2 regions of the Planococcus donghaensis genome follow, and region 2 is predicted to be linked to the other one. Evidence: riboswitches for the same ligand, from Rfam matches in the RefSeq annotation. Region 2 holds a riboswitch; the other holds the start of a gene.

Region 1 (15,585 bases), 1.1 Mb from region 2:
AACGAAATCACTCGCACGTCTTTGTGTTCTAGAAGTGCAGTTCCAACTTCTGAACCGGCTCCAAACACAATATTAGCTACACCTTCAGGGAGGCCTACTTCTTCAAAGATTTTCGCCATTTCATAGGCCATCATGGGTGTTTCCGTTGCAGGCTTCCAAATAAATGTATTCCCCCCCACAATGGCAGGGAATGATTTCCAGGTCGCAATTGCTACCGGGAAATTCCATGGGGTGATTAATCCCACTACCCCAATAGGGGAGCGAATACTCATAGCAAACTTGTCTCCCAATTCTGATGGAGTCGTTTCCCCAAACATCCGTCTTCCTTCACCAGCCATATAATAAGCCATGTCGATTCCTTCTTGAACTTCTCCACGACCTTCTTCGATAACTTTGCCCATTTCTTTCGTTAGCACTTGAGCCAATTGTTCTTTACGCTCTTTCATTAAGCGACCTATTTCATATAAATAATCTGCCCGTTTAGGCGCCGGTACTTTGGCCCATTTTTTCTGTGCGATTACTGCAGCTTTCACAGCCGAATCAACATCTTGCGCTGTAGACATTCGGACCTGTGCTAACTCTTCTCCATTAGCAGGATTCAAAACAGGTCTAAATTCCGCCTGTTCTGTTTGTTGCCATTTGCCATTCACAAAATTTGTTAATTTCATCGTCATTGCCCCTTTCATTTACCAGCTTTTGATAGCGCTTTCAACTTCATTATTTCATAGTTTTCTAGAAAATAGTAGGAGATATCTGAAATTTCTGTTTTTTACTAGTGTGACACTTTGTTTTTATAGAAAAATAACTTTTTTAAACTGATTTACAAATTTAAAATAAGACAAAAACAATACATTTTGACATCTTTTTTATTAAACTATTGACACTAACGGTGCGTTATAGTGTATTTTAAAGAGAGAGGTGATTAGATTGTACAAAGTACAAGAAGTAGCAAAAATAGCGGGCGTCAGTGTTCGGACTCTCCACCACTATGACAGCATTGGTTTATTAAAACCTTCAAATATTGGAACTAACCGATATCGTTATTACAACGGAGAAGACTTGAAATTGCTTCAACAAATTTTATTCCTGAAAGAATTGAATTTCTCATTAAAGAAAATTCAAGAACTAGTAGCGGATGGCTTTAATCGTGAATATGCATTATCGCAGCATATTGACTTATTGGAACAAAAAAAGCAGCGCATTGAGAAGTTGATCCAAAATGCTGAGCGCACTCAGCAAGAGTTACAAGGCTTGGAAAGTTTGACTGACCAAGAACGTTTTTCAGCTTTCGCCAGTAGTAAAGCTGAAGATTTGATGGAGAAGTATCAAAAACCTGCCGCAAATTCTATTACAGAATCGTTTGAAACTCATGAAGAACATTCCTTTGCAGATGTTGAAACTCATGAAGAATCAGCCGTCGCAGTTGCTGTTGCCCCCGTTGAAACAGCTGTACCTGAAGAGGCGGTATCCGCAACAAGCGAACCAGTGATTGAAAAAGAAGAGGAAGATTTAGAAGAAATCAATCGTGAAGGAAACCGCATTTACAATACGGTCGCCAGCTTGATGCATTTGCCTCCGCAGACTGAAGCAGTTCAAAAAGAAATGAAAGCTTATTATACATTGTTAAATCGTTTTTACGAATGTTCACCAAAAATGTTTCGCGGTCTAGGTGATTTGTATGCATCAGACAGCCGCTTTGCAAGCAATATCGATCAGCATGGTCACGGTTTAGCTAAATACTTGAAAGACGCCATGTACGTCTATGCAGAAGGTTTACAGGATGCTTGAACTGATTGGACCGTGCAGTAATTGTGGTAAAGACGTTTATTGCCGTGATGGTTTTTTAGAGGGAGTTTATATGGACGGTGAACTAGTCTGTTTTGAGTGCCAGGAAGAGATTGAAAAATAAGTAAAAAAAGGTGTTGGAAGAAATCTCTTCCAACACCTTTTTCATCTTATACTTCCGTTGTTTCTTTTAGTGCATCGAGACGCGACTGTACTTGCTCTCCCGTTAAACCGTGTTCAAATGCATAACGGTTACGTGGATGTTCACGACACTCGTCCGAACATGAACGCATGTATTTATGCTCATTTTCTTCAGATGTTAAGATTTTCGCATTACAGTCAGGGTTTGCGCAGTTTACATAACGTTCACAAGGTTCGCCTGTAAAATGATCTTTTCCAACAACGACGTGCTCTACTTGGTTTACTGGTACGGCAATACGCTCATCAAAAACGTATAATTGGCCATCCCATAGTTCGCCTTTCACTTCAGGATCTTTCCCGTAAGTCACGATCCCTCCGTGAAGTTGTGAAACATCTTCAAATCCTTCTTTTTTCAACCAACCTGAGAATTTTTCACAGCGGATTCCGCCTGTGCAATACGTCAAAATCTTCTTACCTTCAAATTGTTCTTTGTTTTCACGAATCCATTCTGGAAGATCGCGGAAGTTTTCAATATCAGGACGAACTGCATTACGGAAATGGCCAAGATCATATTCGTAATCGTTTCGCGCATCCAATACGATTGTATCTTGCTCTTGCATTTGTTTATAAAATTCTTTTGGTTCTAAATAAGTACCTGTTAGTTCGTTTGGATTGATATCGTCTTCAAGTCCAAGGTGAACAATTTCCTTTTTCGCACGAACGTGCATTTTTTTAAACGCATGTCCTTCAGCAGCATCTATTTTAAAAGCGATGTCTGAGAACCGCGAATCGTTTTTCAGCATTTCCATATAAGCTTCTGTTTGTTCGATTGTGCCTGAACATGTACCGTTGATGCCTTCTTCTGAAACAAGGATTCGGCCTTTCAACTCTAACTTTTTGCATGCTGCTAAATGTTCAACTGCAAAAGCTTCTGGATCTTCAATCGGTGTATATAGATAGTAAAGTAAAACATTGTGTGTATGATTTTGCATGAATCATACCTCCTATTTTCTCTATTTGGTTCTGTTACAAAAAAGCAGTAAAAACCTCAATCATTTTATAACAAATAGCTGCAAACTTCAACTCCTGCAAGATATGCATGCTATACAGGAATGCTCTTCAGCATATAAAAGAACAGCTAGACAACTGCTGCTCTTTGGTCTCTATTTAACAAACTCTGTTTTTCACTGATTTGTTTTCAAAACATGCTTTAATAGCTTCTGCATTTAACGCCATCATTTCAAGACGCGTTTGGACAGTAGCACTGCCGATATGCGGCAATACCGTAACATTGGGTAATGTCAGTAGTGGATGGTCTGTTGGCACCGGTTCTTGTTCAAACACATCCAAACCTGCACCCCAAATTTGTTTTTCTTTTAACGCTTCATATAAAGCCATTTCATCAACGATACCACCTCTAGCTACGTTGATTAAACAAGCACTCTCTTTCATCATTGCCAATTCTTTTGCACCAATCATGCCTTTTGTTTCTGGCGTTAACGGCGTTAAAATCACAACGTAATCGGAGATTTTCAACAGTTCCTCAAATTCGGCATAACGAACGTCTTCTAAATTTCTCCGTGTCCGATTATGATATAAAATGTCCATCCCGAATCCTTTGGCACGCTGAGCCACAGCTTCACCAATGCGGCCCATCCCAATAATCCCGAGGGTAGCACCGCCTACATTTTGTCCAGTCATTCCCATCGGCGTCCATGACCGCCATTCTCCTGAGCGAACTGTTTTTTCTGCCTCTATTACTCTTCGAGCAGTGGCCAACAATAACGCAAAGGTCAAATCTGCTGTTGATTCGGTTAACACATCTGGTGTATTTGTCACCGTGACACCATGTTTATGTGCAGCTTCTAAGTCGATATTATTGTAGCCAACAGCTAAATTACTAACAATTTTCAAGTTGGGAGCAGCTTCAAAAACCTCGCTATCCACTCGATCAGACAACATCGTCCATAGCGCATGCGCCTCTTTTGCTTCTTCAAGCAATTTCTCACGCGGAGCAGGTGTATTTTCTTCCGGCCACATTCGAACTTCATATTGTTCTTTTAATTCGGCTACTGCTTGGTCTGGCAACTTTTGCGTAATGAATACAATTGGCTTCATAACCATCCTCCGTCCCTTATTGTTACACAATTATAACAATTAAAAAAACTCCCGGCAATTGCCAGCAGTTTTCTAGTTTTGTTTAGTCTTTTTTTCTAATATAATACCAAACAGCTGCTATGACACCTAATGCAATCAAGACATAAACTACATTCGAATAAAGCGATAATAGGCGCATTATTTGTTGACGATTTTCTCCAACCGCTTCGCCTACAAACACCAAGATCGTGTTCCACAGCAAAGTGCCAAGTGTACTAAAAACAAGAAACAGCCATACTTTCATATTCGACATTCCCGCAGGAAGTGAAATCAAACTACGGACTAACGGAACTAATCGTCCGAAAAACACGGTCCAAACGCCAAAACGGTCAAACCAGCTATCAACCCTATATATATCTTCTTTTTTCACGCGTAGCCAATTGCCATACTTGTCGACGATTTTTTCAAGACGCTCTACATCTAAGAGCAATCCGACACCATATAACATTATCGCGCCACTAACAGAACCCGCAGTTGAAGCCGCTATTACTCCAGGTATGGTCATGGTCGTAGTCGTTGTCATAAATCCGCCGACCGTCAAAACAACTTCTGATGGAATCGGCGGAAAAATGTTTTCTAACAAAATAAGAAGAAAGATGCCAAAATAGCCGTAATCGGACATAACCGATGTAATCCAGTCTTCCATCAAAACACTCCTTTTTAAGAAGTTGATCGAAATTTCATTGTTACCGACCAGAGCTCTGAACGACTCCCAATACGTAACGGTGGCCCCCAAAAGCCAAATCCAGAAGAAACAAGAAAATGCGTGCCTCTTATTAAACGATACCCATAATCGAGTTCAAAAATTCGCTTTGTTAACAAATGATTTGGCCACATCTGGCCTTTATGTGTATGACCGGATAGATGAAGGTCCGCTCCCAATTCGCTTGGCGTCTTTAAATCTCCAGGAGTATGGTCCATCACAATCCATGGCAATTTATTTTCTTCTGGTTTTAACTCCGCTAACGATAGTCGTTTACTATTTGTACGGTCTTCACGCCCTGTTAAATAAAAACGATCTGCAACCAATATTGTTTCGTCTTTTAATACTTTCACACCCGAATTTTTCATTAATTTCACCAATAACGGAATTTTTTTGCCATAATACTCATGGTTTCCTAAAACACCATACATACCAAGAGACGGTTTTAGTTGTTCCATCACTTCAGACATGCCATAACGCGCATACCATACCGGGTCATCATCCACCAAATCACCTGCTAACAGGACAATATCTGGATTGAGCGCATTAGTCTTATCAACAAAACGCTGTAAGTGCCGTTTTCCTGATAAAAATCCTAAGTGAAAATCCGAACCAACCACTAGATGAAGTGGTTCAGTATTTTCTCCTTCTACTGTGAGTTCTAACTCACGGACAACTGGACTGTATGCAAAATAAGTACCTATAACGAATAATACTAGTAAAATGAGAGCTGTTCCCAAACCTATAAAAAACACATCATTTTTTACTTCTATAAGCAATACAAGGACATTCGCCAAAGGAATCAACAAAATGGCATACTGTAAAAATGCAAACCAATAAGAACCGAGCACCGTAAATCCGAGCCATTGATGTCCGATTCTGCCGATAACATAGCTATATGCAATCACAAACCATAAAGATGCAAATAACCAAGGATTCATATTTCCTATAAAACTTGCGAACCAAATGTATGTAGCCCAACCCAAATAAGCACTAATTGCTGTATAGATAAATAAAGCACCGCTAATGCTAGCAATTATTTTCATAAAAACGCCTCTTTCTCTTTTCTAAAATGAATCTATAAACGAAAGATGCATTTTTAATGTGGTAAAAATTAGTATAGCATTCCCTCTCGTTTCCCTCGCAACTTTCTACTCGCAATTTCCCATAAACTATACAAAGTGATTTATTAACTATTTCTCAGCACATTCTTTTACTAATAAAGATCAAAAAAATGCCGAACAGTATCTAGACTGTTCAGCATTTTTAAATTATGCGTTTAGTTTTCGTAACTCAACACGGCGAATTTTACCCGAAGCCGTTTTTGGCAGTTCTTCTAGAAATTCAATGACCCGTGGATACTTATAAGGGGCAGTGATTTCTTTTACATGGTCTTGTAATTGCTTAATTAAAGTATCTTTATCAGAAAAATCTTGAGCATTACGCAACACAACATATGCTTTGACGATATTGCCACGAATTTCATCAGGTGCAGCAACAACAGCACATTCCTGAATTGCTTCATGCTTCATCAATGCATCTTCAACTTCAAATGGTCCAATGGTATATCCTGAACTGATGATAATATCATCGCTTCTTCCTTCAAACCAGAAGTAGCCATCGTCATCGCGCGATGCTTGGTCTCCTGTTAAATACCAATCTCCCCGGAACGCAGCTTTAGTTCTTTCAGGATCACGATAATATTCACGGAATAGCGCTGGGCAATCACGATGAACAGCAATATCTCCTACTTCGCCTACCCCTGTCGGATAACCTTCATCGTTGATAATATCAACAGGATTACCTGGTGTGGGTTTACCCATCGACCCTGCTTTTACTTCCATGTCTTGTAAAGTTCCAACAAGTAAGGTGTTTTCTGTTTGTCCATAGCCATCCCGAACATTTAAATTAAATGCTTGTTGGAACGCTTCAATAACTTGTCGGTTTAAAGGCTCTCCAGCAGAAACTGCAGATCTTAACTCTGGCAATTTATAAGAATTGAGATTTTCAACTTTCGCCATAATCCGGTATTCTGTTGGTGTACAGCAAAGAACATTGATTTTCTCATCTTTCAACAAGTCTAAGTACTTTAACGCATCAAATGGTCCGTTGTAAACAAAAGCTGTAGCGCCTAATGTAATAGAGGATAAGAATGGACTCCAAATCCACTTTTGCCAACCCGGAGCTGCCGTTGCCCAAACCATATCGCCGCTTTTTACACCTAGCCACTCTGTGGCAGCTGTCCGGACATGGGCATAACCCCAACCGTGAACATGAACTACGCCTTTTGGGTTGCCCGTTGTCCCGGATGTATAAGACAAGAATGCCATGTCTTCACGACTTGTGTCGACAGCATCGAAATCAACAGATTCCTTTTCTGCTAACTCCTCAAAAGATTGCCAGCCTTCTTCTTTGCCACCGATTATCAATTTATTGTTTAATGCTTCAAGTTCTTCATCAATAGAGTTGGTCTCAGCAGTCGTTTTATAATGAGCCACAATTCCCTTTGCTCCAGAATGGTGCATGCGGTAAACTAAATCTTTTTTGCGAAGCATTTCAGAACATGGAATCGCTACAATCCCCGCCCGTAAGCAAGCCAAATACGTCATATAGGCTTCCGGTATACGCGGAAGAATGATTAGCATGCGATCTCCTTTTTTAATCCCTAGTTTTAGCAAAGCTTGAGCGTATTGATTCATTTTACCGATGAGCTCTTTATACGAAAGGTCTTCCCGATTGCCTTCGCTATCTAACCATCTAATAGCCAAACGCTCGGTATCTTCTTTGTATTTTTCCAATTCCAAAGTAATATTGTATTGTTCCGGTGCAATTAAATCGTTGAATTCCATAAAATAGCCTCCATTCTAATTTTTCACGCTGGCGGTAAGATTAAATAGTAGACACTCGCTAAAAATGCAAAGGCCGCCAATGCTGCTAAATAAGCTTTAGCTGATGTGAAATTTTGAGTCGTTTTAATAATTTTCACAGACACGAGATACATCCAAATAATCCCTATTGTTAGTAACATATAAACTACTGGATGACCATTTCCTGCTTCTACTAAATAAGGAGCCCCAAGAAGACCCGGTAGTAAAGCGACGGGGGCCGATTGGTTAATGTCCCGTAATAGCCCTTTTCCACCAAAAGCTTTTGATCCTGCCCATAATAGCAGCGCCAAACCTATTTTCGTGATAAAAGCCATCAACAATCCAAACAAAAGAAAAATTGACGGTACGATAATGTTTTGTAATATAGGTGAATCGAAACTTGCTATGTATGAGGCATTTGACGCGATTGAAATCGCGCCATAGCCCAAACCAACAATGAACAACAATAGATTGCTTACCCATTGTGTTTTCGGTAATGCTAAAAATGACCGAAAAGATGAATCATTTAATGTAACCATTTTCCCGACCATTCTACTCACCTTCTCTTTCATCTACTACATTCCCCACGGCATTAATGCCCATATTGCGATAACGGCTGAAACCACTACTGTTACTCCAGCACCAACCGTACTGTTATAACGATACGATTTAATATCTTTCCAACCGTGAATGCGTTCAATCAACTCGATATCGGATTGTTTTGTTAGTTTTCCTTGTAACCCTGGCATACGGTTTGTAACATAAGAAACTAAAATTAATAAAATAAAACTGATTGGTACAGCAAGCATGGCACCTGATAATCCCATACCGTCTGTTACCCCATGACCAGTCAAGACGATACTTGGGAAAACAAATGGTGACACGATGATATAAACTGCTCCACCAACGACCGATGCGGCAATAGCTCCAAATTTATTGGCTTCTTTCCACCAAACTCCAACAATAATTAGCGGAGCATTTGTAACTCCCGCTAATCCAAATGCCCATAAGATACTCACTACTAAAAAGGCTGGTGGTTCGATTGCTAGCAAAATACTAACCAAGCCACCTGCAAAAATCGCAATAAAGCCAATTCGTAGACTTAGGCGTTGAGGAATATTAGGCTTTAACGTAGCGATAATATCTTGTGAGATCAAGGCACCAATCGCTAGCAAGTTACCACTTAATGTAGAAAGACCTGCTGAAATGGCTCCTGCAATTACTAGTGCTGTTACCCATTCCGGGTTATAAACCAAGTTTAAGATAATCGTTAATTTATCGGCATCGCCTTCTGAAATGACTAACCCTTCAGTAGTTGTAGCAAAGACGCCTACAAAGCCCATTGCATACGTTGCCGAGAACACCAATCCAAGGATAAAGGCGAACCAGACCATCGCAGAACGCGCACTTTTCAAACTAGATGCAGTGTAAACACGCATCGCTAAGTGGGGTAATCCTAAAGCTCCAATGGTTAAAGCTGGAATAATAGAGAAATACCATTTAGGTGAAAATTGATAATCAAAGAAAGTAGGTAAAGAATCTAACATTGCTGGAACCATGTCCGCATAAAATAGTGGCGGGAAATACCATCCGGATGCTCCAATTGCTTTCATAATGGCGCCAAGCGGGATGATAAACATTAACGCGATAATAACCATTTGAATCGCAGCATTGTTTGTTGCGCCAGCCATACCACCAATTGTGATATATCCCACGATAAGTAGCCCAAAAACAAAAAGTCCAGTTAAATAAGGAATTCCCAGTAAAGTTTCAAATGTAATCGCGATTCCAATCATTTGTCCTAACGCATACATAACAGAAACTAAAATCATGAAGAGCGCCGCGATAATAGAAGCTGTCACGCCGTACCGATCACGGATAAAATGGGTCGGTGAGAAAGCACCCATTCGACGAAGGCTAGTTCCATAAATAATCGTGATTAACGGAATCGCCAAAATCAATTGAATCCATAGCATGATAAAAGGCACCTGTAACTTAAGAATTAGTGCTGTAATCCCAAGAAATGTGGCCAAACTCATGTAAGTCGATGCCATCGCTAAGCCATTGGTAAAAGCTCCAACGTTCCCGCCGCCTATGTATAGATCTTTAGCTGACGCACTTTTCCGGTTGGATATGAATCCGACGATATAAAACAATAAAAATGTTGCCCCTACAACTGCTAAACCAAGAATCGGGTTGGATAATTGCCAGTTTTGTGCTTCCATCATCTACACATCCTTTACTTCGCCGGAAACTTCAAGCGCATCGTTCTCGTTATCGATTTCATCATCAATACGGTTGCCAATTTTCCCTGCCACGATGGTTAAAATGAAAACACCAAACCACCCCATTAAAATAGGCACAATATACATGACTGGAAAACCAAATAGCATAGCATCGACAGGAAATACCGAGAATATTAATCCTACATTACCGACTACTATAAAGGCCGCTGTCATCCAAATCGTAAACTGAACTTCTTTTTTATACGCTTTCATCTTATTCCCCATTTCAATTAATTTCTCATTTCCTTACTACCCAACTGAGCGTTCGCTCAGTTTTCAAAAGCACTGTCCCCCTTTTTTTACTATTTATTGAATAACTATATTAATTGTAACCGTTCTCACAAAATCAAGTCAACTGAATTTTTTAATTATTTAAACTACTATATCAGGAGCATTTATACACTAAATATGCCTATTTTCCCTTTTTGGCTATATAACGCTCTTTACTAACGAGATATAAATTACGTATTTTATTTTAAATCACCTAATTTATTCTTTATTTTAATATAATATTATTCCAAATTTTCATTCGTTTTCAAACTGTTATATAACAATCATTCGTTTTCTATCCAACAAAAAACCCTTTAAGCGAGGATCCACTTAAAGGGCAAGAAAATAAACTTAAAGGTCAGGTTTATCGTTTTCTTTTTCCATTTTTGTTTCAAACTTTTCAAGTTGACGCTTCGCAAAGTCACGTCCACCTATACCGAAGGAAATTGCAAATGCTACTGCAAGTCCAGCGATAATGAATAGGAAGGCTAGGTTAACAATGTTTGTTGCAAAGTTCAACTGGTCAAGTGTCATGAATACAGCAATGATGATAATTACGTATTTCACGACAGCTCCCATAAGTCGATTACCAGAAGCTTGTTGAACGTAGTTTCCAAGCAAGCTACCACCAATCAACCCTAATCCTAGAATAATTAATGAACTAATGAGCAGTGGCAAGTATGCAATTACTGCTTCACCAATTCCATTTAATACGTCTAGTTGCAGTACGTTCATCGCTTCTACTGTAAAGAAGATGATGATAATCGCTTGTACGACTTTTCCGATGATGTTGGCAATATCAAAACTTGGTGTTTTTGTTTTATCCGTATTCAAATATGTTGAGAAGCGGTTAATTCCTGTTCCATTTAAGAGGCTAATCAACAAATCTCCAACGAATTTAGCGATCAAGACACCTACTAGAATTAAGATAATCGCTACAAAGATATTTGGAATCATGTTCAGAACTTGATTGAGCATGTTTACAATTGGTTCAGAAATAGAGCGGATATTCAATGTTTCTAACGCGATGGTCAAGATTGGAATTAAGACAATAACAAATACGATATTAGCTAGAACGTTTGCTAATGTCGCCTTGTCACCAGCGTCCATTCTTGTAGTCCCTGTTGTGCCGGCAGGTTTGTTAGTAAATTTATTAAACCACTTATCAATGTTGATAGCTGTTAAAAGGCTAAACACCAGATTTTTCACAAACTTAGCAACAAAGTAACCAATCACTAGGATAATAATAGCCATGAAGAGGTTTGGCAAGAATGCCAATAGCTTATCCATCATGTTTGAAATTGGCTGTGCTACATTGTTCATATCCAATGCTTGCAAAACGCTCGGAATAAACAAAATGAAGATTAGGTAATAAAGAATTTTCCCTATAGAATCCAGTATGCTGTCTGCGTCTTCTTTTGTTTTCGCCATATGTCCTTTGACCATGGCCCGATCTGCACCTGCTTTTTTCAAACCTTTAGTGAAAATAGCCCGTACAACCGTTGCTACAATCCATGCGACAAGTAATAATAATAATGCCCCTAAAACGTTTGGAATGTAGTCGATAATCGTGTTTCCAACTCCTCTAAAAGAGTTGCCAATATCATTCATAAACTCGTCCTCCTTTTGTTTTTGTACACATTCTATTATTATTATCCCCTTCCTTATATGAAACTAAACTCCCCCTAACTAAATTGCATATAATTAGTTGAAAAATCAGATAAAAAAATGTATTGTCTCTCTGCTTAATTTTCTACTAAAGAAAATAGAATACTAATGGTTTGAGATAGCTGTCTCCTTCTATTATAATAAAAGAAAAGAGGAGGCGATCCTATGTATATGACAGTCCAGGAAACTGCTGCCTTTTTGTCTATGCCTGAAGAACAAGTCAATCGTTACGTATTAGAAGGTCGTATTCGCGCAGTTCATGACGGAGAGCAATACATGATCAACACTTCTCAATTCGGTACGCACTTTCAGCAGTTGGAACAGGCTAAGTTAGCGTTAGAAGAATGGCGCGCTACCCCGATTCCAGATGATGTGGATATTAAAGATGAAGACTAACCAATAAAAGCATCTAGGACTAACTAGTCCTAGATGCTTTTATATGACATGTTTCTATAGTCGCTTCTACAAAATTTGTTTACCGAATAAGCTCCGGCACTAAAAGGCTTTTTAACTTTTCTTCTATAAAGCCTCCCCATTTTTCGAACTCTACTAAAAATCCGTCATGACCAAAATCCGTTTCAATGATTTCCCAAGCTGCATTTGTTTGCTTTTCAAGCCACGGAACCATCTGTTCATGTGGATAAAGTAAATCATAGGTAAACGATAACGAATAGACTGGAACTTCTAAAACAGCATCTTTAATATCATGTGTATTCATCGCTTTTAACAACACCAGATAACTATTCGCATCAAAACGACCTGCTAATTTTTCCCCTTGATAGTTTAAGTAGGACTGTACATGAAATTCACTATCATTCCCACTTCGCCCAAAGCGCTGATTGAACATTTTAGCGCTTCGGTAAGTGACCATGCCGGCCATTCTTGCTATTTCAAACCCTTTTAGCAAACCAGTCTCTTCGTAGTTCCCACCATTAAAATCTTTATCATTTTCGATAGCTATTATCCCAATATGGTTAAATGCTACTCCATAATCACTATAATATGGCGTAACAGCCAATGGGAAAATTGCTCCGATAAATTCGGGGTAAGTTCTTCCCCACTCTAAGGTTTTCATGCCTCCAAGTGATCCCCCAATTACTGCGGCCAATTTCTTGATCCCAAGCTTTTTTAACGCCAAATATTCTGCCCGTACCATGTCACGTATCGTTAGTGTTGGGAAATCAGCTTTGTAAGGTACTCCACTTATAGGATTTACTGATAAAGGTCCGGTTGATCCATGGCAACCGCCCAATACATTAAATGTAATTACTTGGAAAGCAGTCGTATCCACTGACATCCCTGGACCAATTAATCCTGCCCACCATCCTGGATGTTGCGCTGTGCCAACTGCACGTTGATCGCCAGTTAGCGCATGACAAATCAGAATTACGGGGGCATTTTCATCTCCGAGACGTTCATATGCAAGTTCTACATTGTCTAGCGTCTTAGTTGAGTCCAAGGTTAATGAGCCAATGGATACTGTTTTCATGCTGATTCCTCCTTATACATTTTCCAACACGGTGACTTGAATTGCTTGTTCTAAGTCAGCAATTAAATCTTCTGCATTTTCTAATCCTACAGATAGTCGGATTAACTCTTCTGTTACACCTGATGATTTTAGTTCTTCGCTGTTTAATTGTTGATGAGTAGTAGACGCAGGGTGAATAATAAGTGATTTTGCATCGCCAACATTAGCAACATGAGACCAAAGCTTAATGCTATCAATTACTTTTCTTCCAGCTTCTCTTCCCCCTTTAATACCAAAGTTGACGATCGATCCGTAACCATCATTTTTCAAGTATTTCTTCGCAATTTTGTGAGAAGGATGGTCTTCAAACCCTAAGTAATTAACCCATTCAATTTGCGGATGTTGTTTTAAGTATTCTGCGATAATTTGAGCATTGCTATTGTGTTTTGGAATACGCAAATGCAAAGTTTCTAACCCTTGCAACAAAGCATGTGCACTATCAGGACTTAATGATGGACCAAAGTCACGCAGTAATTGAACGCGTAATTTTGTGGCAAAAGCTGCCTCTGGTACATCAATGCCGTAACGTAGCCCATGGTAAGTTTCATCTGGTTCTGTGTAGTTCGGGAAACGTGGATTGTCCCAATTGAATTTTCCAGCATCTACTGCTACTCCACCAATTGTTGTGCCATGTCCGCCAATCCATTTTGTTGCCGAATGAATGACAACATCTGCACCAAACTCAATTGGATTACTGCCATATGGAGAAGCAAATGTATTATCAATCAATAACGGTAATCCGTGTTCATGGGCAATGTTTGCTACTTTTTCTACATCAAAGACATTCAAACTTGGATTGCCGATAATTTCCCCAAAAATGACTTTTGTTTTGTCTGTAATTGCGGCTTTAAAATTCTCCGGGTTTGTCGCATCTACAAACTTCGTTGTAATGCCGTAACGCGGCAATGTATTAGCAAACAAATTATATGTTCCCCCATAAAGACTGCTATCCGCTATGATTTCATCTCCAGCTTCTGCAATGTTCAAAATAGAAAAAGCAATTGCTGCCATTCCAGAAGAAAGCGCAACAGCTGCCGTGCCACCTTCTAATAGCGCAACTCGCTGTTCAAATACATCAACTGTTGGATTCATAATACGCGAATAAATATTCCCAACATCTTTCAAACCAAATAAATCTTGTGCATGCTGCGTATCTCTAAAAACATAAGAAGTCGTTTTATAAACCGGTACCCCTCTCGATCCTGTTGTTGGATCTACTTGTTGCCCACCGTGTAATAATAATGTTTCTGGTTTTAAGTTTGTCATTTTTTATTCCCCCTATTTTTTGTTTTGTTGCTTCGAAGAGGACGAAAAAAGCCCCCTTCGCTAAGAAGAGGGCCGCATATACGGAGTTTTCCTCCTCTTATCTGTCAGAACCTATAACTCCGGTTCTGTAGGAATTAGCACCTTTCCAGACAAAATCATCTGTTGGTTGCTGGGCATCACAGGGCCTATCCCTCCGCCACTCTTGATAAGAGTATTAAATTTAAATTTTATCTTGTTCTGAAGTATAGAAACTTTTTTTTCATTTGTCAACCCTATTAGTCAAAAAATTTTGAAACTTTCAGCTTTTTCAAACGTTATCTTTTAGTAGGAAGGAGGAAATGACTGTGTTTATTTGGATTGTGCTATTATTTATCGTTAGTTATGGAATTGGTTGTTGTCACGGCTCTTTAGCAGCACAACGGTTGTCGGGGGTTAACATCAAAACTTCTGGTGTAAAAAATGCCGGTGCCTCTAATGCTGCCATTGTTTTAGGTTGGAAATACGGATTACTCGTTGCTATTATTGATATTTTTAAGGGGTTTGCGGCAGTTGCAGGGCTAGCTTTCTTATTAAGTCTAGGTGATTTTTCTCCGGAACTCACATGGGCAATGCTGTTTATAGCAGGTGCCGGAGTTATTTTCGGTCATAATTTCCCGTTCTTTATGAAGTTTAACGGAGGAAAAGGAACTGCTTCTGTGATTGGGGTTATGCTAGCGCTTGATTGGAAACTTGGCTTACTAGGATTATTATTATTGATTGCTGTCTCACTCACAACAAACTACCTCGTTATAGGAGTACTTGTCCTTTATACAACGTTCTTTGTGATAGCATTGGTTCCCGCAAATGGATTTTGGCCCCTGCTGATTTCCATCTTACTTTTTGCAATGGCTATTTGGAAGCATCGTGAAAATATTA
Region 2 (15,585 bases):
GAACACAAAAACGCAGTTCCGATTGTTTCGGAACTGCGTTTTTTAAAATGTTTTCACAAACTATTAATCAATTGTCCGCAACGGTAACCATGCCGTACGACGTGATTAAGTGCCACATGTTTTGTGGAATATCTAATGTTCCTACCATGTTAGGCTTGATCACAGGATTGATGTCTTGTTCTTTGCCTTGTTTGATTTTTTCCGTCCACTCAGGATCGATCAATGCTTGGCGACCCATCACGACAATGTCGGCACCTTCTGCGATGACCGATAAAGCGTCTTCTGGTGTTTTCACACTACCAACAGCTACAAATGGGACGCGGCCTTTAATTTGATCGGCTAAAATGCGAATGATGCTGTCGCCTTGTTCAGCGCCTTTTGGTGTTTTCTTAAATTCAAACAACGACACGTGAATATAATGAATGCCACGGTCGATTAATTCTTCCACCAATATTTTTGTTTCTTCAATTGTATACCCTGTCGTTTTTTCATTGTTTTCTTCTGGCGATAGGCGGTAGCCTACGATAAATTGCTCATCCGCATATTCGATTACCGTGTCTTGAACTTTTTTCATAACGGCAAGAGGGAATCTCATGCGATTTACAAGCGTGCCTCCCCATTGATCTTGACGCTGGTTTGTCACGGATGAAACAAATTGCTGAAGCAAATACGTATTCGCTCCGTGAATTTCAACACCGTCAAAGCCTGCTTCAATCGCTCTTCTTGTCGTTTCACCAAAATCTTCGATAATCGCGTAAATTTCCTCTTCAGTCAATTCGCGCGGAGTTGGTTTTCCAACTTCACCTGGAACAGCACTTGGCGCTACCGTTTCGTTTGCCTTAATCAATTCAGGCTTGCTCTGGCGACCGCCATGTTGCATTTGCAGTATAGCTTTACTGCCTTTTGACTTCATCTCTTTTGCCAACTGTTTCAAGCGCGGCAATGCACTATCGTCAAATCCAATAAACTGATTGGGGAACGCAATGCCGTTTTCTGAAACTGCGATGCACGCCGTAACATATAAACTGCCGAGACCTGCACGGCGATTGTAATAGCTCAATTCTTCATTAGAAACCGTACCGTCTTCATTTCCTGAATACGTCGTCATGGGTGCAACTCCAAGACGATCGTTTAACACCACGCCATTTGGCAAAGTGATTTCGTTAAACAATTCTTTATATAATGGCTTCATGGAAGTTCCTCTTTTCTTCGTGCTCTTCTTTTCCGAAAGGTATCGGTATTTCAAAATAGCATACGGATTTTAAGGAATCAAGAATACGCGCTCGCATCGTTTTTTTGGTACATTATTTTTGACCGCCCTTTATCTGAGTGGTACGCTTTTCTCGAATTCGTATCTAGAGGAGGAATTTTTCATGACAGCTCAATTACATAAAGAAATTCAATTGGCGAACCGCCCAGAAGGCATGCCAACTAATGATGATTTTAATTTTGTCGAAAAAGAAATTCCGATACCCGCAGAAAATGAAGTACTATTAAAAACACTTTACCTATCCGTAGACCCATATATGCGCGGACGGATGAGAGACGTAAAATCTTATATCCCTCCATTCGAATTAAACCAAGCTTTAACTGGCGGTCTATTAGCTGAAGTCGTCGAATCGCGCTCGGATTTATTTGAAAAAGGTGATATTGTCAGCAGCAATCTTAGCTGGGCTGAATATAATGTAGCAAATGCCAGCAAGTTGCAAAAAATTGACCCAACCGCTGCATCTATTACGGCACACTTGAGTGTTCTAGGATTGACTGGACTTACTGCTTATTTTGGATTGCTTGATATTGCGAATCCACAAGCAGGCGAAACGGTGGTTGTTTCAGGCGCAGCCGGTGCTGTCGGTTCGATTGTCGGCCAAATCGCAAAAATTAAAGGAACGCGCGTTGTTGGCATCGCCGGTTCTGATGATAAAATCGATTACTTGATCAATGAACTTGGGTTCGACGCTGCTGTGAATTACAAAAAAGACAGCTTTAAAGAAGACTTGATCAACGCACTTCCTGATGGCGTTGACGTGTACTTTGATAATGTTGGTGGCGACATTTCCGACGCCGTGATTCGTCAGTTAAACAAACATGCACGCATTTCATTGTGCGGCGCTATCTCTTCTTATAACAATGAAGAGGGAGACCTTGGTCCACGCATGCAAGGTCAGTTTATTCGGACCAGCACAATGATGAAAGGCTTTACGCTTGGTGACTACGCAAAAGAATTACCCGCAGGTGTTGCGGCACTTACGCAATGGCTGCAAGAAGGCAAATTGAAATACGATGAAACGATTGTTGAAGGCTTTGAAAATACCCCGGAAGCGTTCCTTGGCTTGTTCAAAGGTACGAATCTCGGCAAACAATTAGTAAAAGTCGCAGACCCTGAGTTTGCAAAGCTATAAAACGAAGAAAAGCCGCCTAAACTAGGCGGCTTTTTTCCATTTAATGGCGATACTGTCGAGATTGGGTGAAATACTGTCCGAATTGGATAAAATACTGTCGAAATCGAGCCGAATACTGTCCAATATCGAGAAATACTGTCCAACAGCGTCAACACCCCTTATAAATCTTTGAGAAAACGAAAGACCATGCGCGGCAAGAAAAATAATAGCTCCAAACCCTCTACTATAAATTCCACAACATCCAAAATCCACCAGCGGTCTTTCTTTTCTTTCTCTTTCGATTTGATTTCCATTTGCCACGCCTACCCTTCTGCTTTTTCACATAATACGCAGCAGGATACAAATGGTTTCATTTTCCAGTCAAATCAAAAACTGACGTCAATAAACGCAAGGCTTTCATGCGATTAGCGGCACCTGAAATATTCGGGATTACGGTGACTTCATCTGCTCTAAATCGTTCAGCAAGGTCTTCAATCTGCTCTTTTACTTGCTCTGCAGTTCCAATCAACATGCGTCGACGATTGCGGTTCACTTTTTCTTGTTCACTCGCAGTAAAGCCACGCTTTCGAGCAGTTTCGGCTGACGGATAATAAGGAGGTGGCGAATCAGATTCAATAAACAATAGCCACAAATCAAACGCAGTCGCTAACTTCTCAGCTTTTTCTGCCGTTTCAGCAACTACTGCAAATACAGCTAGAATCACTTTTGGCTCCTGTAAGAATACCGACGGCTGAAATTCCGCGCGATATGCGTTCACCACATCGACAGATTGTCCTGACGGTTTTGCAAAATGAGCATACGCGTAACTCATGCCTTTTTCAGCAGCTAGCTTCGCACTACCAAGCCCAGTACCAAGTAGCCACATTTCGGGTGCTGTATTGATCATTGGCATCGCCACTAACGATTGAAAGCGGTGCTCACTTTTCGTATCATCCGAAAAATATTTTTGAAGATCCGTTATTTGTTGATCGTACGGCAACCGTTTTGTTTTGCTTTCATTTAATGCTGCGTTGACGTTGCGGTAACTGCGCGAACGACCAATACCAAGATCGATGCGGCCCGGATGCAACGCTTCAAGCATGCGGAAATTTTCCGCTACTTTATATGCACTGTAATGCGGCAACATCACCCCGCCCGAGCCAATGCGAATCGTTTTCGTAGACGTCGCCAAATGCATCATCAACATTTCGGGAGTACTGCCTGCGACCGACTCGACTTTATGATGTTCCGCTACCCAAAACCGCTTGAACCCAAGCTCTTCTGCTAGCTGTGCAAGTTCGGTCGTTTGCTTAAGCGCAACTACCGAAGTTTGCCCCTCATCAATTGGCGAATAATCTAAGACGTTCAATACAACCATGGGGCCGCCTCCTTTCACAATGCTTAAATCTTAGCACGGCAATCAAATCCGCTTCTACTTTACGGACTTACTGTAACTGAATAAATCTATTTTGTGACAGACCGTGCAAATTATCAGTTTTTTCCGAATCGACTCAGTACCTCTTTTATTGGCTAGTGGATTAAAATTAAGATAACAATTGTAACGAAATTACTCCACCATGAAAGGCAGGAGCTTTATTATGAAAACACTGACATTCGCAGGATTTGCGATTTTATTGCTATTGTTGCTTTCAGGTTGTGGAACAGCAAATGTTTCAGAGTCCAGCGGCACTGATTCTGGACAAGGGACAACGACAAGTACCTCCAAATTCCCAGACAACCCTAACATAGACCTCGAGTTTGATACAGACAACTTACAAGATATTTACTTAGCTGGCGGTTGCTTCTGGGGCGTCGAAGCTTATATGTCACGAGTTTACGGTGTTTACGATGTGACATCAGGTTATGCGAATGGCAACACGGAAAATCCAACTTACGAAGAAGTGGTTCGCGAAAATACAGGCCACGCTGAAACGGTCCATGTCCGGTATGATCCAGAACGTGTGGATTTAGAAGAAGTATTGAACCATTACTTCCTCATCATTGACCCAACGCTTTTAAATCAACAAGGCAATGACCGCGGCGAACAGTACCGTACAGGTATTTATTATGAAAATGAAGACGACCGAGCTGTGATCGATCAAGTGGTAACTGCTCAAGAAGATCGCTACGACGATCCAATTGTTACGGAAGTTGAAATGCTGGATCATTATTATTTAGCTGAAGAGTATCATCAAGATTATCTCGAAAAAAATCCAGATGGCTATTGTCACGTCGAATTTGATACGTTAGAAGATCAAAAATTAGGTGAAGATGCGCAGTCGTTAATCGATCCTGCACTTTACCCAAAACCAAGTGACGACGAACTAAAAGCCACATTAACAGATATTCAATATGCTGTTACGCAAGAAGATGATACGGAACGCGCTTTTTCAAGTGAATACGACGACTTTTATGAACCGGGCATTTATGTGGATATCACGACAGGAGAACCGCTTTTCTCTTCTGCCGACAAGTACGATTCCACAACCGGATGGCCGAGTTTTACAAAACCGATTGATCCTGACGTAGTGACTGAACATGATGACGGTTTGTTCTTTATGAAACGAACCGAAATTAGAAGTCGCGCAGGAGACAGTCACTTAGGGCATGTCTTTAACGATGGCCCCGAAGACAAAGGCGGCTTGCGCTATTGCATGAACGGTGCAGCGTTGCTGTTCGTTCCTGAAGCAGATATGGAAGCACAAGGCTATGGCTTCTTGTTGGATAAAGTAAATTAATTGCCTGTCATTACTAAATGAAAACATAAAACCCCGAACACCATTTTTCAAATGGTGTTCGGGGTTTTAACTGTTTCAGGAATTAAGAGCTTGCTCCAGGCGGGCATTTTCCGCCGGCACGGGCGCTTACGCTTTTCTTTGTCCAGACTCCAGCAGCCAGATTCTTGGGTCATAAGCCACTCTGGCTGTGCGGCAAAGAACGCCGCTTCGCCAGTGCGTCTTATGCCCGTCGAATCTACCCGGCTGCTTCCGCTTTTCTTCTATCAATCCACAATGAAATATCTCGCATCCGGATGCGCAAATACAATTGCGGACACGGATGCTTCAGGGTCCATCATGTATTCTTCGGTTAAGTGAACACCGATGTCTTCGGGTTTGATCAAGTTAAATAATTTGGCTTGATCCTCTAAGTTCGGACACGCGGGGTATCCAAAAGAGAAGCGTTGTCCTTGGTATTTAGCAGCAAAGCGGTCGCGCATCGAGAAATCTGTTGCGTCCGGGAAGCCCCATTGGTCGCGGATTTCTTGGTGAATGCGTTCGGCAAAGCCTTCTGCTAGTTCAAGCGCCGTTGCTTGCAGTGCATGGCTTTCTAAAAACTTGCCTTGTTCTTTCAAGCGTGTTGCTTGCTCGCGTACACCAAACCCTGCAGTTACTTGCATAAAGGCGACGTAATCCATTTCGCCACTGTCGACAGATTTTAAGTAATCGGACAAACATAAAAACGGAGGAGCCGATTGACGCGGGAAAGTAAAGCGCTCGATTTCCGTTTTGCCGTCTTTCGGATCATAAACGATGACATCGTCTCCATCACTTTGAGCCGGGAAAAATTGATACATCCCGGACGGCTTTAATACACCAGAACCTAAAAACTCAGTTGCCAGTTCATGAAGCTGAACAGCACGCGGATCGCCTTTTGCTAAAGTTTTCTCGCTAAAGCCTTTTAACCCAAGGTGATGACCAATCAATGTGCGCATATTAACATATGGATATAAATGAGCCACTGAATAATCTTTTAATACGTGACGACGCAAATCGTTTGGTACGTAAACTGTGACATCTTCACGCACGGTTTTCACTGGTTTTTCAGCAACCGCCACGGCCGGTTTTGCTGCACGAATAGCTTCAGATGCTTGACGTTTTTCTTGCTGCGCATCTAACTCCAACAACAACTCTGCTTTTCCTGCGCCACTTTGTAAACGGTTCGCCAAGTCGAGTCCTTGCATCGCGTCTTTTGCGTAAATCACCGGTCCGTCGTATTCCGCTGAAATTTTCGTTTCCGTAAAGCGTCTTGATAACGCCGCACCGCCTACTAAAATGGGTACATCAATGCCCGCTTCTTTAAAATCTTGTGCAGTGATGACCATTTGTTTTGCTGATTTGACGAGTAGACCTGACAAACCAATCATATCCGGCTTTTCTTTTCGAATCACTTCGATTAACGTAGCCGGTGTTACTTTAATGCCGACGTCAATAACTTTAAAGCCATTATTGCTCAAAATGATTTCCACTAAGTTTTTGCCGATGTCATGAACGTCACCTTTTACAGTCGCCAAAACGATTTTCCCTTTTCCGGAATCGTCTTCTTTTTTCTCCATAAACTGCTCAAGGAATGAAACTGCTGCTTTCATAACGCCTGCACTTTGCAGCACTTCGGCCACAATTAATTGATTGTCATTAAACAATCGACCTACTTCGGCCATCCCTTTCATCAAAGGTCCGTTGATGACATCAAGCGGTTCATCGTACATATCCAACGCTTTTTCCAAATCTGGAATCAAGCCTTCTTTTGTTCCTTCTATAATGTAGTAAGCTAACCGGTCCGGTACCGTTTTCGGGATATCGTCTTCGGTTTTTTCCTTTTTCTTATCGCGGTAAAAAGCTGTAAAGTCAGCTAACGTATCATCTGTAGTGGTAAACAGCAGTTCATTGGCCATATCAATTTCTTGTTTCGGAATCGATGCATAACGTTCTAGTTTTTCTGTATTAACGATGGCATAATCCAAGCCCGCTTGTGTGCAATGGTACAAATACACCGCGTTCAACACTTCACGTCCAACCGGCGGCAAGCCGAATGATACGTTACTAACACCTAAAATCGTTAACGTACGCGGCAGCTTTTCTTTAATTAATCGAATGCCTTCAATCGTCTCAACTGCAGAACCAATGTATTGTTGGTCTCCTGTTCCGACTGGAAAAACAAGTGGATCAAAAATGATATCTTCTGGCGCTAGTCCCCATTTATTAACTAGCAAATCGTAAGAACGTTCTGCGATTTCGAGTTTACGTTCGCGTGTAACAGCCATTCCTACTTCATCGATCGTCCCCACTACAACGGCTGCTCCGTATTTTTTCACAAGCGGCATGACCGCTTCAAAACGCTCTTCTCCGTCTTCTAAGTTAATAGAGTTGATAATCGCTTTGCCTTGTGAAAATTTCAGCGCCACTTCAATGACTTCTTCGTCTGTGGAATCAATTACCAGCGGCACTTTCACTTTTTTGACGACTTCTTTCATAAAATTAGTCATGTCTTCAACTTCATCACGGTCAGGATTCGCTAAACAAATATCAATGACATGTGCCCCATTTTTTACTTGCGCACGAGCAATTTCAGCGGCTTCTTCAAACTGTCCATCAATGATTAATCGTTTGAATTTACGAGAACCGATTACGTTGGTTCGTTCTCCGATAAACAAAGGACGCATCGTTTCATCGTATTGCAACGGCTCGATTCCAGATACAACATGACCATGCTCGATCGGATCTGGTTTTCTCGGTGGCAACCCGTCCATTGCTTCTCGAACTGCTTTAATATGTGCAGGGGTTGTCCCACAACAACCGCCGACCACGTTCAACCAGCCTTTATCCGCAAAGCCACGCAGTTTTTTTGCAAGCGATTCTGGCGTTTCATGGTAATGACCGTCTTCGTCGGGCAAGCCGGCATTCGGGTAACAACTCACATAGCCATCCGACAGCTCGGACAATGACCGAATATGATCAGTCATAAACTCTGGACCCGTGGCACAGTTCAACCCGACTGATAGGGGTTTGACATGTTCAATCGAAATGTAAAATGCTTCAATGCTTTGACCGGCCAGTGTCGTTCCCATCGGCTCGATGGTGCCTGACACCATAATCGGCAATTCGATGCCCGTTTCTTCAAACGCTTGGTTAATCCCGATCGTTGCAGCTTTAACATTTAACATATCTTGACTAGTTTCCAATAAAATCAAATCGGCGCCGCCTTCAACTAATGCTTTTGCCTGCACATAGAAGTTTTCTAGCATTTCATCAAACGTAGCCCCTCCTGTAACAGACAAGGTTTTCGTTGTAGGTCCAATCGCACCTGCCACAAAACGCGGCCATTCCGGGGTGGAAAATTCAGCAGCCGCATCTTTCGCAATTTCGACTGCGCGTCTATTAATATCCGCCGCTTGGTCGCCAATTCCGTATTCGTCCAAGACAATCGGCGTTCCACCAAACGTATTGGTACACAAAATATCGGCTCCTGCTTCAAGATATGCGGTATGAACATTTTTGATAACATCGGGACGCACAATGTTCAAGTATTCATTGCAACCATCAAATTCCTCTCCGCCAAAATCTTCAGGAGACAAATCTTCGTTTTGAATCATCGTTCCCATGGCTCCGTCGATGATCAATATTCTTTTTTCGAGTTGTTGTTCAATAAGATGCTTGGACATGGTTGCGATCGCTCTCTTTCTGTTGATCTAGTTGACGAATATAGTGAATCAGTTCTACGGTCATATCGTAACGCACAAATGGCGTGATCAAGTAAATTCCATGGAATAATTCGGCTGCGGTATCGATTAATTCTTTTGCAATTTGAATGCCTTCTTCAGTTGCTCGGTCTTTGTCATCGCCACACGCCCGCATGCGTGCTAACGCATCATCTGACAGCTTTATGCCCGGTACTTCATTGTGCAGGAATTCTGCGCTGCGAATACTGGTCAACGGCATAACCCCAATGAAAATTGGCGCTTCTAAATGTTTGGTCGCTTCGTAAATTTCTGTAATTTTTTCTTTCGTATAAACAGGTTGCGAAATAAAATAATCCGCGCCACTTTCAATTTTCTTTTCGAGTCTTGCTACTGCTCGGTCAAGCACGCGGACATTCGGATTGAATGCGGCGGCAACAGAGAAATTGGCTTTTTTCCGTAACGATTTTCCGGAAAATGAAATGCCTTCGTTCAACTTCTTGATTAATTGAATCAATTCCATACTCGACACATCATAAACGCTTGTCGCTCCTGGGAAATCACCTACTTTAGTCGGATCACCTGTGACTGCGAGTATATCGTGTATGCCAAGTGCATCAAGGCCCATCAAATGCGATTGCAAACCAATCAAATTGCGGTCGCGGCATGTAATGTGAGCAAGTGCACGAATGTCTTCTGTATGTTTTAAAATCGACCCCATCGCCATATTGCTAATGCGTGGTGAAGCGAGTGAATTGTCGGCCATCGTCACAGCATCTACTCCCGCTGCTTTTAACGCAACCGAGCCTTCTAAAAATTTCGTAACGTCTAAATGACGCGGTGTATCAAGTTCCACAATAATGGTTCGTTCCGTTTTTGCTTTTTCGTGAAGCGGCTTTACTTCTAATGCTTCTGCTTCACGAATAACAATTGGTTTTCTTTCGGTTACTTTTTTATGAACAATCGGCGCTAGTTGACCTAGATGCTTTTTCACGGCTTCAATATGTTTTGGCGTCGTCCCACAACAGCCACCAATCAAGCGAACGCCTTCTTCTCTTAACAATAAAGCTGCACGTCCAAAATAATCGGCCTCTGATTCATAAACAATTCGTCCATCTTCCACATCCAGCAAGCTGGCATTTGGGTAAGCTGACAGAAAAGCTTTTTCAGGCAATGTCACTTCTTCAAAAGCTTGAATCGTATGGTGAGGCCCCAAACGACAGTTGACTCCAACAACATCGGCCCCGAGTGATTCTAATTGATGCAACGCATCGTTTAATGACATGCCATTTTGCAAAATCCCTGGGTCATGCATCGACACTTGGGCGATTAACGGTGTATTGGTAATGCTCTTTAAATGTTTCACGGTCGCTGCGAGTTCTTCAAAATCGTAATAAGTTTCTAACAATAACCCGTCTGGATTTCCTTCGAGTAAATGAGTGGCTTGCTGATCAACCATCGCAATAATTTCTTGCAAACTGGCATCACTTTTGCGGATACCACGAATGCCACCAATCGTGCCAAAGACAAATTGTCCCCCTGGTGCTGCTGCTCGGTTGGCAATCTCAATGGCAGCTTTATTGATCTCTGCAACTTGAGACTCCAATCCGTATCGAGCTAGTTTCAGTGCGTTCGCCCCATACGTATTGGTTTGGATAATATCGGCCCCTGCTTTAATATAATCGAGATGGATTTTCTCAACAATTTCGGGGCGTTGCAAATTCAACTCTTCATTGCAATACTCAATGCCATATGAATACAACAAGGTCCCCATGGCGCCATCTGCTGTTAAAATTCTTGTCTTTAACTCATCTATTAACCCCATCTATTAACCCCCTTTTATAAACAAAAAAAGCCTTCATGAAAAGAAGGCTTTACGATATCAAACTCGTTCCTTTTCATCTGTCAGGCCGTCTTTTGCCTGCTGGATTTAGCACCTTACCTTGCGGCTGGTTGCTGAAGTGTCGTAGGGCCAGTCCCTCAACTTCTCTTGATAAGAATTCACTATTTAGTTATAAGTATTCTTAGTATAGTACATGGATATAGCAATCAGGTCAAGATAATCTATCGAAAAACAATGAACTTTCTGTGAAATCACTTAAAATACATTTCATCAAAACCATACAGGATCTAATCAATAGATAAAGCCCCATCTAGAATAAAAGTTCTGGACAGGGCTTTTCGTTTTTTATGATCCACATTGTGTTAATTGATTTGTTAAAAACAAATTTTGCAATTCTTTTACCGGTCGTGCATTGGGTTGACCCATGTAATTGGTAAATTCGATTTCTCCAATGTGCATTCCTACATTGTATTCTCCAATAATCGTATCTAGTAGAATAAAAGAAGCTGAAACAAATTCGTCTTCATTTTCTTCGTTAAAGCCTTTAACATAAAGGATTAAATTGAGTTCGCCATTGTTGTCTTCTTTTTCATATGTACAAAAAAGATCGTCCCACCCCAATTCGATATCACCATATGCAATCGATACTTCTTCCATTTGTTTCTGGCGAAAGGCAATAATGTCAAAAGCACTAAGTTTAGGAGCTTGCTTTACTAATTCGATAACATCGTCAAAAGCTTCAACCATGCCATCCGCACTAATAACAAACTCTCGCTTGCCATCCTCTCGAATTTCGCCCATTTCAAAAGCCAAATGTTTGTTTACTTTTTGCAACTTCTTTTCCAATTGGTTCAATAGTTTAATCCTGCCAGTACCTTCTAGTTCAAGGTATGCATGCTCGTTTACAACAAACCATTCCCAAAAAGTTGTCACCTTATTTTTTCTTCTCGGCAACCAATTCATCTCGCTATCCCCTTTGCATCCATCTGTGATTACTTATTTCTATCATAATCATATTTACGCAAAAGAGATAGTTCTTTTTATCCGTGAAAAAAAGACTATTTAGAAGTCACTTTTTTCATAAGTATGAAATTTCTACATTCACAAGACACTGATAATCCGTGTAACATTCGAAAAATCAATGCCGTTTCAAATTTCTCTCAACTCGGAGCCTGTAAAGCTCGCACTAAACCAATAGCTCTACACAAAAAACTCTGCTATCAATCCACACTAACGCTTTCTAATTTCTGAAGACAACAAAAAAGACGAAGAAAAAGTTCATTTCTCCGTCTTTTTTTGCGATGAGTTTTAGCCAATTACTTGATCCGATTGACTAGCTGTGAAAGTGAAGTCCCGATGTGACCGGTGCTACATAACCCGCGCGAACGACGAAATCGCCAAAATGCTCATTGTCATATCGCTCTTTCCCATACCGGAAGAAAATAGGCTTTAATGTCGCTAAAATTTCTTCTTCGCCAATATTCTCACGGTATAGTTTATTTAGCCGGTCGCCTGCAAAACCAGCTCCCAAATACATATTGTATTTGCCCGGTGCTTTGCCGATAAAACCGATTTCACCTAAAGCTGGACGTGAACAGCTGTTTGGACACCCAGACATGCGAATGATGATTTCCTCATCCCGAAGACCCGCTTGCTCCAGTATTTCTTCGATTTTATCAACCAATACTGGCAAGTACCGTTCTGCTTCAGCCATCGCCAGTCCACAAGTTGGTAGGGCTACACAAGCCATTGAATTTCTCCGCAATGCAGAATTTTCTTTACCATCGGTCAGTCCATATTGCTCAACCAGTGCATCAATGTTTTTTTTGTTCTTTTCCAAAACATTGCTGATGATTAAGTTTTGGTTGGCGGTTAAACGGAATTCACCCGTATGGATATGGGCAATTTCGCGAAGTCCTGTCATTAATGGATAACCGTCAAAATCTTTAACGCGGCCGTTTTCTATAAATAACGTCAAATGCCACTTGCCATCACTTTCGATCCACCCATAACGATCGCCATTGCGTTCAAAGTGGAATGGACGCTCAGCTTCCAACTCCCAGCCAAGACGTGTATTGAGCTCTTCTTTAATCCAGTCTAGCCCTAATCTATCAACGGTATATTTAAAGCGTGCATTTTTTCGCTCGGAGCGGTTGCCGTAATCTCGTTGAATGGTGAGGATTTTCTCTCCAACTGCGTTAACTTTCTCTGGTGGACAAAATCCAATAACGCATGCTAATTGTGGATACGTCGTGGGATCACCATGCGTCATGCCCATACCTCCGCCCACTGTAACGTTAAAGCCTTGTAGGTTGCCGTTTTCTAAAATGGCAATAAACCCTAGATCTTGAGAATAGATGTCCACATCATTAGCAGGCGGAATTGCAAAACCGATTTTAAATTTTCGCGGCAAATATAAATGACCGTATATTGGCTCAACCACTTCAGCTTCATTACTGTCGATCACTTTTTCTTCATCTAGCCAAATCTCATGATAGGCTCTTGTTTTAGGCAATAGATGTTCGCTTAATCGGCGCGAAATTTCGTATACTTCGCTGTGAACATCCGATTGATACGGATTGGATGTTGACATGACATTTCGATTGACGTCCCCACAAGCGGCAATAGTGTCCATCAACGCATGGTTCATTTCTTGAATGGTGCTTTTCATATTCCATTTTAAAATGCCATGCATTTGAAAAGTTTGGCGTGTCGTCAATTTTAACGTTCCATTGCCATAAGTATTGGCTAGCTTGTCCATTGTCAGCCATTGGTGGGACGTTGCAATGCCTGATGGCAAGCGAACTCGAATCATGAATTGATAAGCGGGTTCTAATTTTTGCTGATTGCGTTCATTGCGAATATCTCGGTCATCTTGCATATAGCTGCCATGAAACTTCAGCAACTTGCCATCATCATCCGGGATGGAAGCCGTCAAACGTTCTGCAAAACTCTCTACTAGGTTGCCCCGTAAATAATTGGTTTGATTTTTAATGACTTCCATTTCGCTTGGTGTGCCTTTAATGTCGGTCAATTTTTTTATTTTCATAAGAAGCTCCTTTCGTTATTGAAAAATTCATGCACATAAAGACAAATTCGAAGTTAATAGCTGATGTACTTAGTAAACATCACGCAAATAACGCTTATTGCTACGCATAGAAGTTAAGTAAGCTTCTGCTTGTTCTGCGTTCATATTGCCTTGTTGTTCAAGAATCGTTACAAGCGTCGCATGAACATCTTTCGCCATGTATTTTTCATCACCGCAAACATAAACATTGGCACCCGCTTCTAGCCATTGATATACTTCTTTGCTTTTTTCTAACAGACGGTGCTGAACATAAATTTTCTCGGCTGTGTCACGAGAAAAAGCAACATCCATTTTCGTCAGAACCCCATCTTTTAACCACCGCTGCCATTCCGTCTGGTAAAGAAAATCAGAAACAAAATGCTGTTCTCCAAAAAACAACCACGCCTCTCCTGGAATATCGAGTTCTTCCCGCTCTTCCATAAATGCACGGTAAGGAGCGATACCGGTACCGGCACCAATCATGAGAATAGGTGTATCTGGATTTTGAGGTAACCGGAAACTGTTGTTACTTTGGATAAATACCGGCAAAGTTTCTCCAACGTCGGCACGTTCTGCGCATTGTATCGAGCAAACCCCCGATCTCTGGCGTCCATTTGCTTCATAACGCAAAGCACCCACAGTCAGGTGAACTTCCTCTGGATTTGCTTTTAAACTGCTGGCAATCGAATACAATCGAACAGGTATTTTACGCAGTATGGTTATAAATTCAGCAGCCGGCACTTGCCATGGACCAAAATCTTGAGTCAAATCAATCAAATCTCTGCCATGTATATAAGTCCGTAACTGTTCGTTGTTTTCAGGAGCCAATAAATTTGCTAACGCATTCCCGTTTGCAAAAGCTGCTGCTTTTTTAAGCAAGGGTTTCGACAAACTCGTGATATCAAAGGTCGTAATCAATGCATCGCGCAATGAAGCCGTATCGCCTTGTGTGTTAATAACAAGTTCTTCATCCGGATTCCAATCTGTTACCAAAAGTAACTGATCCACCAGCTGTTCTTCATTTTTTGGAATCACTCCTAAGCTATCCCCTGGTTCATACTGAAGACTAGAGCCTTCGAGATTGAGCTCTAAATGACGGGTTTCTTTGTTCGAGCCACGACCATTTAAATTTATGTTTTCCAAAACTTCGGCATGGAACGGATTGTTGCGCGAGTAAATTGGTTGGCTGATGGAGGCTGTATTTTGTGCAGCAACATCTGCTAAAGCACTTGGCCGATCGGTTTCTTTTGCTTTGTTTAAAATACTGAATACACCTGCAAACCACTCTGCTGCTGTTTCTTCAAAATCCAAATCTGCATCGATACGTGAATGGAAGCGGTTTGCGCCTAACTCTTCGAGACGTTGATCAAAATCTTTTCCAGTCTGACAGAAAAATTCATAGGAGCTGTCTCCAAGAGAAAGTACTGAAAAACGAACATGCTCAAGTTTTGGTGCCCGCTTACTGTGTAAGAAGTCATAGAAACTTAACGCATTATCTGGCGGATGACCATCGCCATGCGTGCTCGTAATGACCAGCAAATCTTCAACTTTTTTCAAGTCTTTTGGTTTAAACTCATCCATTGGCGTAAGCGTGACTTGGTAATCATTTTCTTGCAGTTTTTTTGAAATGCCGTTGGCAACGGTGTGGCAGTTGCCCGTGTGAGAGCCAACCAAAATAGTGACTTCGCGGGTAGCTATAACTTCGGCTTGCTCGGCATACCATTCCAAGCCGGGTTGTTCTTCCACAGCTACTGAAGCAGCTGACTGGGTGCCAGCTAAATAGCCGTTCAACCAAATTTTTTGGTTGTTTGTTAACATAGGCAACAAGCGATTGATAAGC

Evidence for each region. A riboswitch is a leader RNA that binds a small molecule or an ion and turns the genes downstream of it on or off. The one in region 2 is predicted to bind S-adenosylmethionine.
Region 1: linked by a shared signal. The riboswitch ahead of BCM40_RS13610 (O-acetylhomoserine aminocarboxypropyltransferase/cysteine synthase family protein) and the one ahead of BCM40_RS02975 (bifunctional homocysteine S-methyltransferase/methylenetetrahydrofolate reductase) in region 2 are both predicted to bind S-adenosylmethionine.

What each region holds. Positions count from the first base shown of each region.
Region 1 is NZ_CP016543.2:2,757,272-2,772,856, forward strand. It holds gene BCM40_RS13545 (aldehyde dehydrogenase family protein) at 1-668, opposite strand, end outside; gene BCM40_RS13550 (MerR family transcriptional regulator) at 919-1,788, shown strand; gene trhO (oxygen-dependent tRNA uridine(34) hydroxylase TrhO) at 1,956-2,918, opposite strand; gene BCM40_RS13560 (2-hydroxyacid dehydrogenase) at 3,094-4,044, opposite strand; gene BCM40_RS13565 (DedA family protein) at 4,127-4,729, opposite strand; gene BCM40_RS13570 (metallophosphoesterase) at 4,744-5,832, opposite strand; gene mbcS (acyl-CoA synthetase MbcS) at 6,058-7,635, opposite strand; gene BCM40_RS13580 (hypothetical protein) at 7,659-8,225, opposite strand; gene BCM40_RS13585 (sodium:solute symporter family transporter) at 8,229-9,878, opposite strand; gene BCM40_RS13590 (hypothetical protein) at 9,882-10,151, opposite strand; gene BCM40_RS13595 (mechanosensitive ion channel) at 10,560-11,819, opposite strand; gene BCM40_RS13600 (helix-turn-helix domain-containing protein) at 12,042-12,272, shown strand; gene metX (homoserine O-acetyltransferase MetX) at 12,352-13,365, opposite strand; gene BCM40_RS13610 (O-acetylhomoserine aminocarboxypropyltransferase/cysteine synthase family protein) at 13,378-14,670, opposite strand; SAM riboswitch class I at 14,765-14,882, opposite strand; gene BCM40_RS13615 (glycerol-3-phosphate acyltransferase) at 15,015-15,585, shown strand, end outside.
Region 2 is NZ_CP016543.2:560,962-576,546, reverse strand. It holds gene BCM40_RS03010 (TrkH family potassium uptake protein) at 1-2, shown strand, start outside; gene BCM40_RS03005 (NADH-dependent flavin oxidoreductase) at 68-1,192, opposite strand; gene BCM40_RS03000 (NADP-dependent oxidoreductase) at 1,374-2,402, shown strand; gene BCM40_RS02995 (hypothetical protein) at 2,424-2,702, opposite strand; gene BCM40_RS02990 (LLM class flavin-dependent oxidoreductase) at 2,752-3,759, opposite strand; gene msrB (peptide-methionine (R)-S-oxide reductase MsrB) at 3,980-5,119, shown strand; gene metH (methionine synthase) at 5,383-8,820, opposite strand; gene BCM40_RS02975 (bifunctional homocysteine S-methyltransferase/methylenetetrahydrofolate reductase) at 8,801-10,660, opposite strand; SAM riboswitch class I at 10,731-10,835, opposite strand; gene BCM40_RS02970 (hypothetical protein) at 11,024-11,641, opposite strand; gene cysI (assimilatory sulfite reductase (NADPH) hemoprotein subunit) at 12,012-13,727, opposite strand; gene BCM40_RS02960 (assimilatory sulfite reductase (NADPH) flavoprotein subunit) at 13,797-15,585, opposite strand, start outside.